Actinospica robiniae DSM 44927: one gene and its partner. The protein of the gene in region 1 interacts with the protein of each later gene in a pairwise test. Links are inferred from orthologs where the notes say so. Each region holds a gene or a part of one and is shown on either strand. Other genes may lie near its edges.

The links.
Region 2: the proteins of ACTRO_RS18225 (region 1) and ACTRO_RS33030 interact in binary tests that used the Escherichia coli proteins (3 or more experiments, as listed by UniProt). The link is inferred for Actinospica robiniae DSM 44927 from one-to-one orthologs.

The regions. Positions count from the first base shown.
Region 1 is NZ_KI632511.1:4,292,593-4,297,983, reverse strand. What follows is about bases 430-4,759. They hold ACTRO_RS18225 (multifunctional oxoglutarate decarboxylase/oxoglutarate dehydrogenase thiamine pyrophosphate-binding subunit/dihydrolipoyllysine-residue succinyltransferase subunit), read left to right. Parts: upstream 430-758; coding sequence 759-4,559; downstream 4,560-4,759. Other genes in these bases: ACTRO_RS18220 (DUF4177 domain-containing protein), read left to right, coding at 4,646-4,759; ACTRO_RS18230 (sensor histidine kinase), read left to right, coding at 430-501. Outside these bases: more of ACTRO_RS18230, read left to right, coding at 1-429; more of ACTRO_RS18220, read left to right, coding at 4,760-4,915. UniProt on the Escherichia coli protein: E1 component of the 2-oxoglutarate dehydrogenase (OGDH) complex which catalyzes the decarboxylation of 2-oxoglutarate, the first step in the conversion of 2-oxoglutarate to succinyl-CoA and CO(2).
Region 2 is NZ_KI632511.1:7,663,150-7,667,200, forward strand. The notes cover bases 791-3,780. They hold ACTRO_RS33030 (ABC-F family ATP-binding cassette domain-containing protein), read left to right. Parts: upstream 791-1,479; coding sequence 1,480-3,081; downstream 3,082-3,780. Other genes in these bases: ACTRO_RS33025 (terpene synthase family protein), read right to left, coding at 791-1,305; ACTRO_RS33035 (helix-turn-helix domain-containing protein), read left to right, coding at 3,334-3,552. In the rest of the region: ACTRO_RS33020 (cytochrome P450), read left to right, coding at 1-377; more of ACTRO_RS33025, read right to left, coding at 364-790; ACTRO_RS33040 (enoyl-CoA hydratase/isomerase family protein), read left to right, coding at 3,835-4,051. UniProt on the Escherichia coli protein: Genetic data indicate it may be involved in ribosome assembly or function.

The DNA.
Region 1 (5,391 bases):
GCCGGCGCCGTCCCGCTGGACGTCTCCGAGTTCGAGGTGGAGCCGTTCCTGGCCGAGGTGGTGCGCCAGGCCCAGACCGCGGGCCGGGCGGTGCGCTACCGGCTCGACGTGCGCCCGCCCGGGCTGTCCGCGCGGGCCGACGAGGGCCGGCTGCACCAGGTGATGGCCAACCTGGTGGACAACGCGGCCAAGCACTCGCCGGCGGACGGACTGGTGCAGGTCTCCGCGGTGCGCACCGCGCTCGGCGCGCTGCGGGTCGAGGTCGCGGACGAGGGGCCGGGCATTCCCGAGCCGGAGCGGGCCCGGGTGTTCGAGCGGTTCACCCGCGGCTCCACCGGCAAGAGCGCGTCCGGCGGCGGCACCGGCCTGGGTCTGGCCATCGCGCGCTGGGCGGTTCAGCTGCACGGCGGAACCATCGAGGTCATGCCCTCGGCGCGCGGGGCGCTCATCCGGCTCGAACTGCCCGCCGAGCAGCCTTCCGCGCAGCGACTATCGGAATAGTCATCTCGGACTACGGCATTATGCTCAGTAAGGGTGGTTCAGGTCCCGAGTTAGTGTGACTCTCGTCGCGTTGGCCGGTGCGAACTGCGATTCGCGCGGGAAAGCGCGTAACCTGGGCTACCGCTGCCCGCTGAGGAGGAACCGCAGGGGCCCGCGCCGGCGTTAGTCATTCGCCGCGGATCCATCGGCTCCCGCCTGCCGGGTGCGAGGCAGTCCGAGAACGCGGATCTACGAAGCGGAAGAGGGCGGAACCCGCCGTGTCGCCACAGTCCACACCGACCACGTCTGAGTCCACTCCAGCTCCGGGCGGCGGCGAGACGCCTCCTGGCGAGCTGGCGCAGTTCGGTCCCAACGAATGGCTCGTCGACGAGATCTACCAGCAGTACCTGCAGGACCCGGAGTCGGTCGACAAGGCCTGGTGGGACTTCTTCAACGACTACCAGCCGGCCACCGCCTCGGCCGCCGCTCCGCCGCCCGCCCCCTCCGCCCTCCCCGCGCAGCCGGCCACCGCGGCCCCCGCCCCCGAGACCCTCGCCAAGGTGCAGGTCCCGGGCGCGCAGGCGCCCGTCGCCGAGGCCGCCGCCCCCGCCCCATCCGCGCTGCTCAAGTCCGCGGCCCTCGCGCCCAAGCCCACCCCGCAGGCCGAGGCCCCGGTCGGCGGCGTGCCCCGGGACGCCGCGATCACCGCGCCCCCGGCCCCCTCCACCCCGTCCGGCGGCGGCGCCCAGACGACCACGCTCAAGGGCCCGGCCGCGCGGCTGATCGCCAACATGAACGCCTCGCTCGAGGTGCCCACGGCCACCTCGGTGCGCGCCGTGCCGGCGAAGCTGCTGATCGACAACCGCATCGTCATCAACAACCACCTCAAGCGGGCCCGCGGCGGCAAGGTCTCCTTCACCCACCTCATCGGCTACGCCATGGTCCAGGCGACCAAGGCGATCCCGGGCATGAACGCCTCGTTCACCGAGGTCGAGGGCAAGCCGGCACTGGTCACCCCGGAGCACATCAACTTCGGCCTGGCCATCGACCTCGCCCGGCCGGACGGCTCGCGCACGCTCGTGGTGCCCTCCATCAAGGCCGCCGAGCTGATGGACTTCCGCGAGTTCTGGCAGGCGTACGAGGACCTGGTGCGCAAGGCCCGCAACAACAAGCTCACCGCGGACGACTTCGCCGGCACCACCATCTCGCTGACCAACCCGGGCGGCATCGGCACGGTGCACTCGGTGCCGCGGCTGATGCGGGGCCAGGGCACCATCATCGGCGTCGGCGCGATGGAGTACCCGGCCGAGTACCAGGGCGCCAGCGAGGAGACCCTCAACCGGCTGGCCGTCAGCAAGATCATGACGCTGACCTCCACCTACGACCACCGGATCATCCAGGGCGCGGTCTCCGGCGAGTACCTGAAGGTCATCCACCAGCTGCTGCTGGGCGCGGACGACTTCTTCGACAAGGTCTTCGAGTCGCTGCGGATCCCCTACGAGCCGGTGCGCTGGGTCCAGGACATCGCGGCCACGCACGAGAACGACGTCAACAAGACCGCGCGCGTGCAGGAGCTGATCGACTCCTACCGCACCCGCGGCCACCTGATGGCCGACACCGACCCGCTCGAGTACAAGCAGCGCCGGCACCCGGACCTCGACGTGGTCTCGCACGGCCTGACCCTGTGGGACCTCGAGCGCGAGTTCGCCACCGGCGGCTTCGGCGGCAAGCCGCTGATGAAGCTGCGCGACGTGCTCGGCGTGCTGCGCGAGTCCTACTGCCGCACCGTCGGCATCGAGTACATGCACATCCAAGACCCGGCGCAGCGCCGCTGGATCCAGTCGAAGGTGGAGAACGGCAACACCAAGCCGTCCCGCGAAGAGCAGCTGCGGATCCTCAACCGGCTCAACGCGGCCGAGGCGTTCGAGACCTTCCTGCAGGTCAAGTACGTCGGCCAGAAGCGGTTCTCGCTCGAGGGCGGCGAGTCGGCGATCGCCGTGCTCGACCAGATCATCTCGTCCGGCGCCGCGGAGGGCCTGGACGAGGCCTGCATCGGCATGCCGCACCGCGGCCGCCTCAACGTGCTGACGAACATCGTGGGCAAGCCGTACGCCAAGGTGTTCAGCGAGTTCGAGGGCAACCTCGACCCGAAGACCATGCACGGCTCCGGCGACGTGAAGTACCACCTCGGCACCGAGGGCACCTTCACTTCGCTGAGCGGCAAGCAGATCAAGGTCTCGCTCACCGCGAACCCCTCGCACCTCGAGGCGGTCGACCCGGTGCTCGAGGGCTTCGTGCGGGCCAAGCAGGACATCATCAACAAGGCCGGCTCCGCCTTCACCGTGCTGCCGATCCTGATGCACGGCGACGCCGCGTTCGCCGGGCAGGGCGTGGTGGCCGAGACGCTGAACATGAGCCAGCTGCGCGGCTTCCGCACCGGCGGCACCATCCACCTGGTGATCAACAACCAGGTCGGCTTCACCACCTCGCCGGCCGCCTCGCGCTCCTCGGTCTACGCCACCGACGTCGCGCGGATGGTCGAGGCGCCGATCTTCCACGTCAACGGGGACGACCCCGAGGCCTGCGTCCGGGTGGCGCAGCTCGCCTTCGAATTCCGGCAGGAGTTCAACAAGGACGTCGTCATCGACATGGTCTGCTACCGGCGCCGCGGCCACAACGAGGGCGACGACCCGTCGATGACCCAGCCGCTGATGTACAAGCTGATCGAGGCCAAGCGCTCGGTGCGCAAGCTCTACACCGAGGCGCTGATCGGCCGCGGCGACATCACCATCGAAGAAGCCGAAGCCGCCCTGAAGGACTACCAGGCCAAGCTGGAGCAGGCCTTCTCGGAGACCAAGGAGACCGGGAAGGCGGCGCCCTCGCCGGCGGTCGAGCAGGCCGAGGAGCCGTTCCCGGTCGCGGTCCCGACGGCGATCTCCGACGACGTGGTCAAGCGGATCGTCGAGGTGCACGTCAACCTGCCCGAGGGCTTCGAGCCGCACCCGCGGGTGCTGCCGCAGCTGCAGAAGCGGGCGCAGATGATCGGCGACGGCACCATCGACTGGGCCATGGGCGAGACCCTCGCCTTCGGCTCGCTGCTGATGGAGGGAGTGCCGGTGCGCCTGGCCGGCCAGGACTCGCGCCGCGGCACGTTCGTGCAGCGCCACCACGTGGTGGTGGACCGCACCACGGCCCGCGAGTACACGCCGCTGTCGTACCTGTCCGAGAACCAGGCCACGTACACGGTCTACGACTCGATGCTCTCCGAGTTCGCGGCCATGGGCTTCGAGTACGGCTACTCGGTGGCCCGCCCGAACGCGCTGGTGCTGTGGGAGGCGCAGTTCGGCGACTTCGGCAACGGTGCGCAGACGATCGTGGACGAGTTCATCTCCTCCGGCGAGCAGAAATGGGGCCAGCGCTCCGGCGTGACGCTGCTGCTGCCGCACGGCCACGAGGGCCAGGGCCCGGACCACTCCTCGGCCCGGATCGAGCGCTACCTGCAGCTGTGCGCGCAGAACAACATGACCGTGGCGATGCCCTCGCTGCCCTCGTCCTACTTCCACCTGCTGCGCTGGCAGGCGCTGAACCCGGCGCACAAGCCGCTGGTGGTCTTCACGCCGAAGTGGATGCTGCGGGCGAAGGCGGCGACCTCCTCGATCGAGGAGTTCACGCGCAACGAGTTCCGGCCGATCATCGGCGACGAGTCGGTGGACAAGGCGGGGGTGCGCAAGATCCTGGTGTGCTCCGGCAAGATCTACTGGGACCTGGTCGCCTACCGGGACAAGCACAAGGTCACCGACACCGCGATCGTGCGCGCCGAGCGGCTCTACCCGGTCCCCGAGGCCGAGCTGCGGGCGGAGCTGGAGAGCTACCCGGCCGACGCGCGCGTGCGCTGGGTGCAGGAGGAGCCGGCCAACCAGGGCGCGTGGCCGTTCATGGCCCTGCACCTGACCGGCGAGCTCGGCGGCCGCGTGCTCACCCACGTGTCCCGCTCGGCGTCCTCGTCCCCGGCCGTCGGCTCGCACAAGCGGCACGAGTTCGAGCAGCAGCGCGTGGTCGAAGAGGCTTTCGCCGGCTGACGGAGATAGCAGAGAACTGACGAAGTCCCCGCCCGGACCCCGGTCCGGCGGGGGCTTCGTCGTTGACGGGTCGTTAGACTCCGGCCATGACACCGATGCCGGCCATAACCCAGTGGGAGTACAGCCTGGCGAGCCTGGCCGTCGTCGCGCAGCGCTCGTCGCCGCTCGATCAGCGGCTCGGCGACGCGCTCACGACGATCGAGGGCGAGCTGGACGAGCTGGGCGCCGACGGCTGGGAGGCCGTGGGCCCGGTGACGGTTTCGTCGCTGCACGGCAACGACGAGAAGTTCGCTACCGTCCTGCTGCTCAAGCGTCCGGTGCGGCCTGAACCTGAGGATGCCGTCCCATATGCCTAACGCGATTTGATGATCGTGTCGAGTGCTGGTGGGTGTGGTGGCTTGTCGGGTTGGGGTGGTCGTCAGGGTGTGGGCGGCCGCTTTGCGTCGCCTGGTTCGTCTGTCCACCCGCCCACCCGTTGCGTTGGTGGGGCGGCCTGCGGTTTCAAGATCGAAAGGCGCCGCTGGCGGGCCCTTCTCTCGGAGAGAGTGCCGGGTTCGCGTGGGTGCCGGCGTGGCGGGGCGGGCTGGGGTTCGGGGTGGATTGTGCGGGGCGCCGCTTGACCTCCCGGCAGAACCCTGATCGGGCTTCGCCTGCCCGACCGAGGAGAGAGCACACCCCCTGAGGGTCCGGTGCGAGCTGCGCTCGGGCCGAGTCCTGTCCCGTGGCCTGGCCGCGCTCGATGCGGAAGGATTCTGCATCGCCGTGATCTGAGCATCCCGGTTCCCGATCCGCGCGAAGGGTCGATGGTCCGGTAGCCCTTGATGCTGGATCT
Region 2 (4,051 bases), 3.4 Mb from region 1 along the record:
GGCTGATCGGGCGCCGCGCCCTGCGGGACATCCGGCTCGGCGACGTGCGGATACCCGCGGGCCGCCAGGTGCTGCTGAATTTCTATGCACTGCAACGGGATCCGGCCGCGTTCCCGGACCCGGACACCTTCGACCCGGACCGGTGGAAGAGCATGGATCCGGCCGTGGCGGCGGAGTACTACCTGCCGTTCGGCAGCGGGCCGCACGGCTGCCCGGGCGAGTGGTACGGGATGGCCGAGATCTTCTGTGTGCTGTGCGCGGTGCTGGCCCGGTACCGGCTCGAACCGGCGCCGGGCAGCGTGGTGCGGCCGGTGGCGCGCACGACGCTGCACCCGGACGCGGTGCGGCTGCGGGTGACCCGGTTCAGCAGGTGCTGACCCGGTAGCGCCGGGTCTCCCGGGACCAGGCCAGGTTCCCGGCGATCCAGTGCCGCATGTCCGCGCACAGCCGGGAGACCAACGGATCGCCGGAGGCCAGCAGCGGCTGCTGGGCGTCCAGGTAGTCGCGGATGCGCGCGTCGATCATCACGGTGCACCGCTGCAGCGCGTCGGCCAGGCCGAGGCCCTGCCGCCGCCCGAGTACCGCGGGCAGGCTGAGCAGCTCGGTGGAGCGCTCCTCCTCCTTGCGCAGCGAGAGCACGTCGTTGGTCCAGCAGGTGATGTCGGTCGCCGCCTCGGCGGCGGCGCGCACGGCCGCGGAGCACCACAGCTCCTGGCTGAGTTCGAACCCGTTGACGACGTCGATCAGCGCCAGGCAGGTGGGCACGGCGCTGCAGTGACGGCGCATCCTGATGTACTCGGGCAGTTCCGCGGGGGTGCGCTGACGCCGCCGGGCGGCCTCCCACACCAGGGAGTAGAGATAGCCGGTCACCTCCTGCCGGAACCGGGCCCGCTGCACCGGGCTGGCCATCGCGTCCAGCCGGGCGCACAGGTCGGCCAGGGCGCCGGCGAAGGCGTCGTCCCGGCTGGCCTCGCCGTCCTCGAGGGCGCCGAGCATCCACACCGTCACCTCGGTGGTGGCCGCGGGGTCGGAGCCGATCTCGGATTCGTCGCAGTACGCGTCGTCGAACAGGAAGAGCCAGGCCTGCCAGTCCGAGTTCAGCCGCAGGCCCTCCAGGCTGGCGCTGGGGCAGACCCGCCCGGCCAGCCGGGCCGGATCGGTCTCGCGCAGCCGCCGGGCCAGTTCCGGCCGCGAGGTCAGTCTCCAGTGCGCGGCCCACTTCTCCGTGGCGGCCGCCACGACGGAGGTGAGCGGATGCAGCCGCGCGGAGAACGGCGGATCGATCGAAGGTAGAGCGACGGTCATAACGCTGCCCTCCTGAAGGTGCGTGCAAATGTGCATCTTAGTAGTGGCATGTCGGCTTGAATACGTATCCGCACGGCTGTTCGGCGAGTGGCGCGGCGCGGCGGGCGGCCGGGCGGCGGACCACGGACCGAAACCGCGTGGGAGCCGTGGGCGCCGGTCCCGTACGATGGAACGGTGATCACCGCCTCCCATCTCGAAGTGCGCGTCGGCGCCCGCGTGCTGCTGCAGGACGCCTCCTTCCGGGTAGGCCCCGGCGACCGGATCGGGCTGGTCGGGCGCAACGGCGCCGGGAAGACCACGCTGACCAAGATCCTGGCCGGCGAGGGCGGCCTGCCCGCTTCCGGCACCGTCTCGAACTCGGGCCAGGTCGGCTACCTGCCGCAGGACCCGCGCACCGGCGACCTCGAGGTGATCGCGCGGGACCGGATCCTGTCCGCGCGCGGGCTGGACGAGTCCGTGCGCCGGATGCGCGCGGCCGAGAAGAACATGGGCAGCGCGGACGCGGCGGAGCACGACAAGGCGATGCGCCGGTACGCCAACGCCGAGACCGCCTTCCTCGCGGCCGGCGGCTACGCGGCCGAGTCCGAGGCCGCGGTGATCGCGGCCAGCCTCGGCCTGCCCGACCGCGTGCTCGACCAGCCCATCGGCACGCTCTCCGGCGGCCAGCGGCGGCGGATCGAGCTGGCCCGGATCCTGTTCGGGGACAACGAGGTGCTGCTGCTCGACGAGCCCACCAACCACCTCGACGCCGACTCGATCGTGTGGCTGCGCGACTACCTGAAGAACTACAAGGGCGGGTTCATCGTCATCTCGCACGACGCGCACCTGGTCGAGGCGTGCGTCAACAAGGTCTTCCACCTCGACGCCAACCGGAGCGTCATCGACATCTACAACGTCGGCTGGAAGGCCTACCTGGAGCAGCGCGAGGCGGACGAGCGGCGGCGCAAGCGCGAGCGGGCCAACGCGGAGAAGAAGGCCGACGCGCTCTTCAGCCAGGCGGACAAGATGCGGGCCAAGGCCACCAAGACCGTGGCCGCGCAGAACATGGCCCGCCGGGCCGAGCGGCTGCTGAGCGGCCTCGAGGCGACGCGCGCCTCGGACAAGGTGGCCAAGCTGCGCTTCCCCAAGCCCGCACCGTGCGGCAAGACCCCGCTGATGGCCAGCGGACTGTCCAAGTCCTTCGGCTCGCTGGAGATCTTCACGGACGTGGATCTGGCCGTGGACCGCGGATCCCGGGTCGTCATCCTCGGGCTCAACGGCGCCGGCAAGACCACGCTGCTGCGCCTGCTCGGCGGGGTGGAGAAGCCGGACACCGGCTCGGTCGAGGCGGGCCACGGCCTCAAGCTCGGCTACTACGCCCAGGAGCACGAGACGCTCGACCCGGCGCGCACCGTGCTGGAGAACATGCGCACCGCCGCCCCGGACCTGGATCTGGTGGAGGTGCGCAAGACCCTCGGCTCCTTCCTGTTCTCCGGGGACGACGTGGACAAGCCGGTCAGCGTGCTCTCCGGCGGCGAGAAGACCCGGCTCGCGCTGGCCACGCTCGTGGTCTCCAGCGCGAACGTGCTGCTGCTGGACGAGCCGACGAACAACCTGGATCCGGCCAGCCGCGCGGAGATCCTGGGCGCGCTCAGCACCTATGAGGGCGCGGTGGTGCTCGTCACACACGACGAGGGCGCGGTGGACGCGCTGGGCCCGGAGCGGCTGATCCTTCTGCCGGACGGGGTCGAGGACCTGTGGAACGAGGGCTACCGGGACCTCGTCGCACTGGCCTGAGAACGGTCGCCGGCGACCGGTATCCGACAGAACGTCGATTGCCCTCCGTTACAGTCTGATAACGGAGCGGAAGTTTTATCCTGACATGCCGGGATTTTCCTGCACGAATCAGGCAGGGGAGCCGGGAATACGGCTTGAGTTTTTGCGGCGAAGCAGTGGTCAACTCGCTCGGGAGGGGTGATCATGGGTCCCCAGAGCGCACATTCCCTGTGCAAGGTGGGAGATACCCCACACCCCCTCTAGGAGGCGCAAGTGGCCGAGACCCTGAAGAAGGGCAGCCGGGTCACCGGCACCGCGAGAGAGCAGCTCGCGAGCGACCTGAAGACCAAGTACGAGGCCGGAGAGTCGATCCGCGCTCTGGCGCAGGAGACCGGGCGTTCGTACGGGTTCGTACACCGGATGCTGAGCGAGTCCGGTGTCACGCTCCGCGGGCGCGGCGGCGCCACCCGCGGCAAGGCGCGCACCGCTTAGTCGGTTCGCACCCTGCCGGGCCACCGTACCACGGTGCCGGTTTTGACCACGGTGCCCGGTGGCCGCGAGGCAGCACGGCGAGCAGTACCGAAGGAAATCGACGGAAGCGATCCGGCGGCCCCGGGCGCGCGGCGCCGTGACGCACCCGCGTCACGGGGCGCGGCCGGGGCCGCCGGCGGGTGGCGGGCCCGGGGGCGCGCGGGCTGATCACTACCGTACGGTAAAGTCCGTGGAGCCGGCCGGAAAGGGCCGGCAGGGACCGCAGGGACGAGGGGCGCCGCCATGACCAGTTCGAACACTGCCACGGACGAGGCGTGGCCCGAGGCCAAGGCGGCCGCCGCGGCCAAGGCCGGGGTGCGGCTGCGGATCGACGGCGAGCTCGCCACGGTCGTGCTGGACCGGCCGGACAAGCGCAACGCGATGACGCCGAGCACCTGGTGGCACCTGGCCGAGGTCGGCCGGGCCCTGCCTGGCAGCGTGCGCGCGGTGCTGCTGCGGG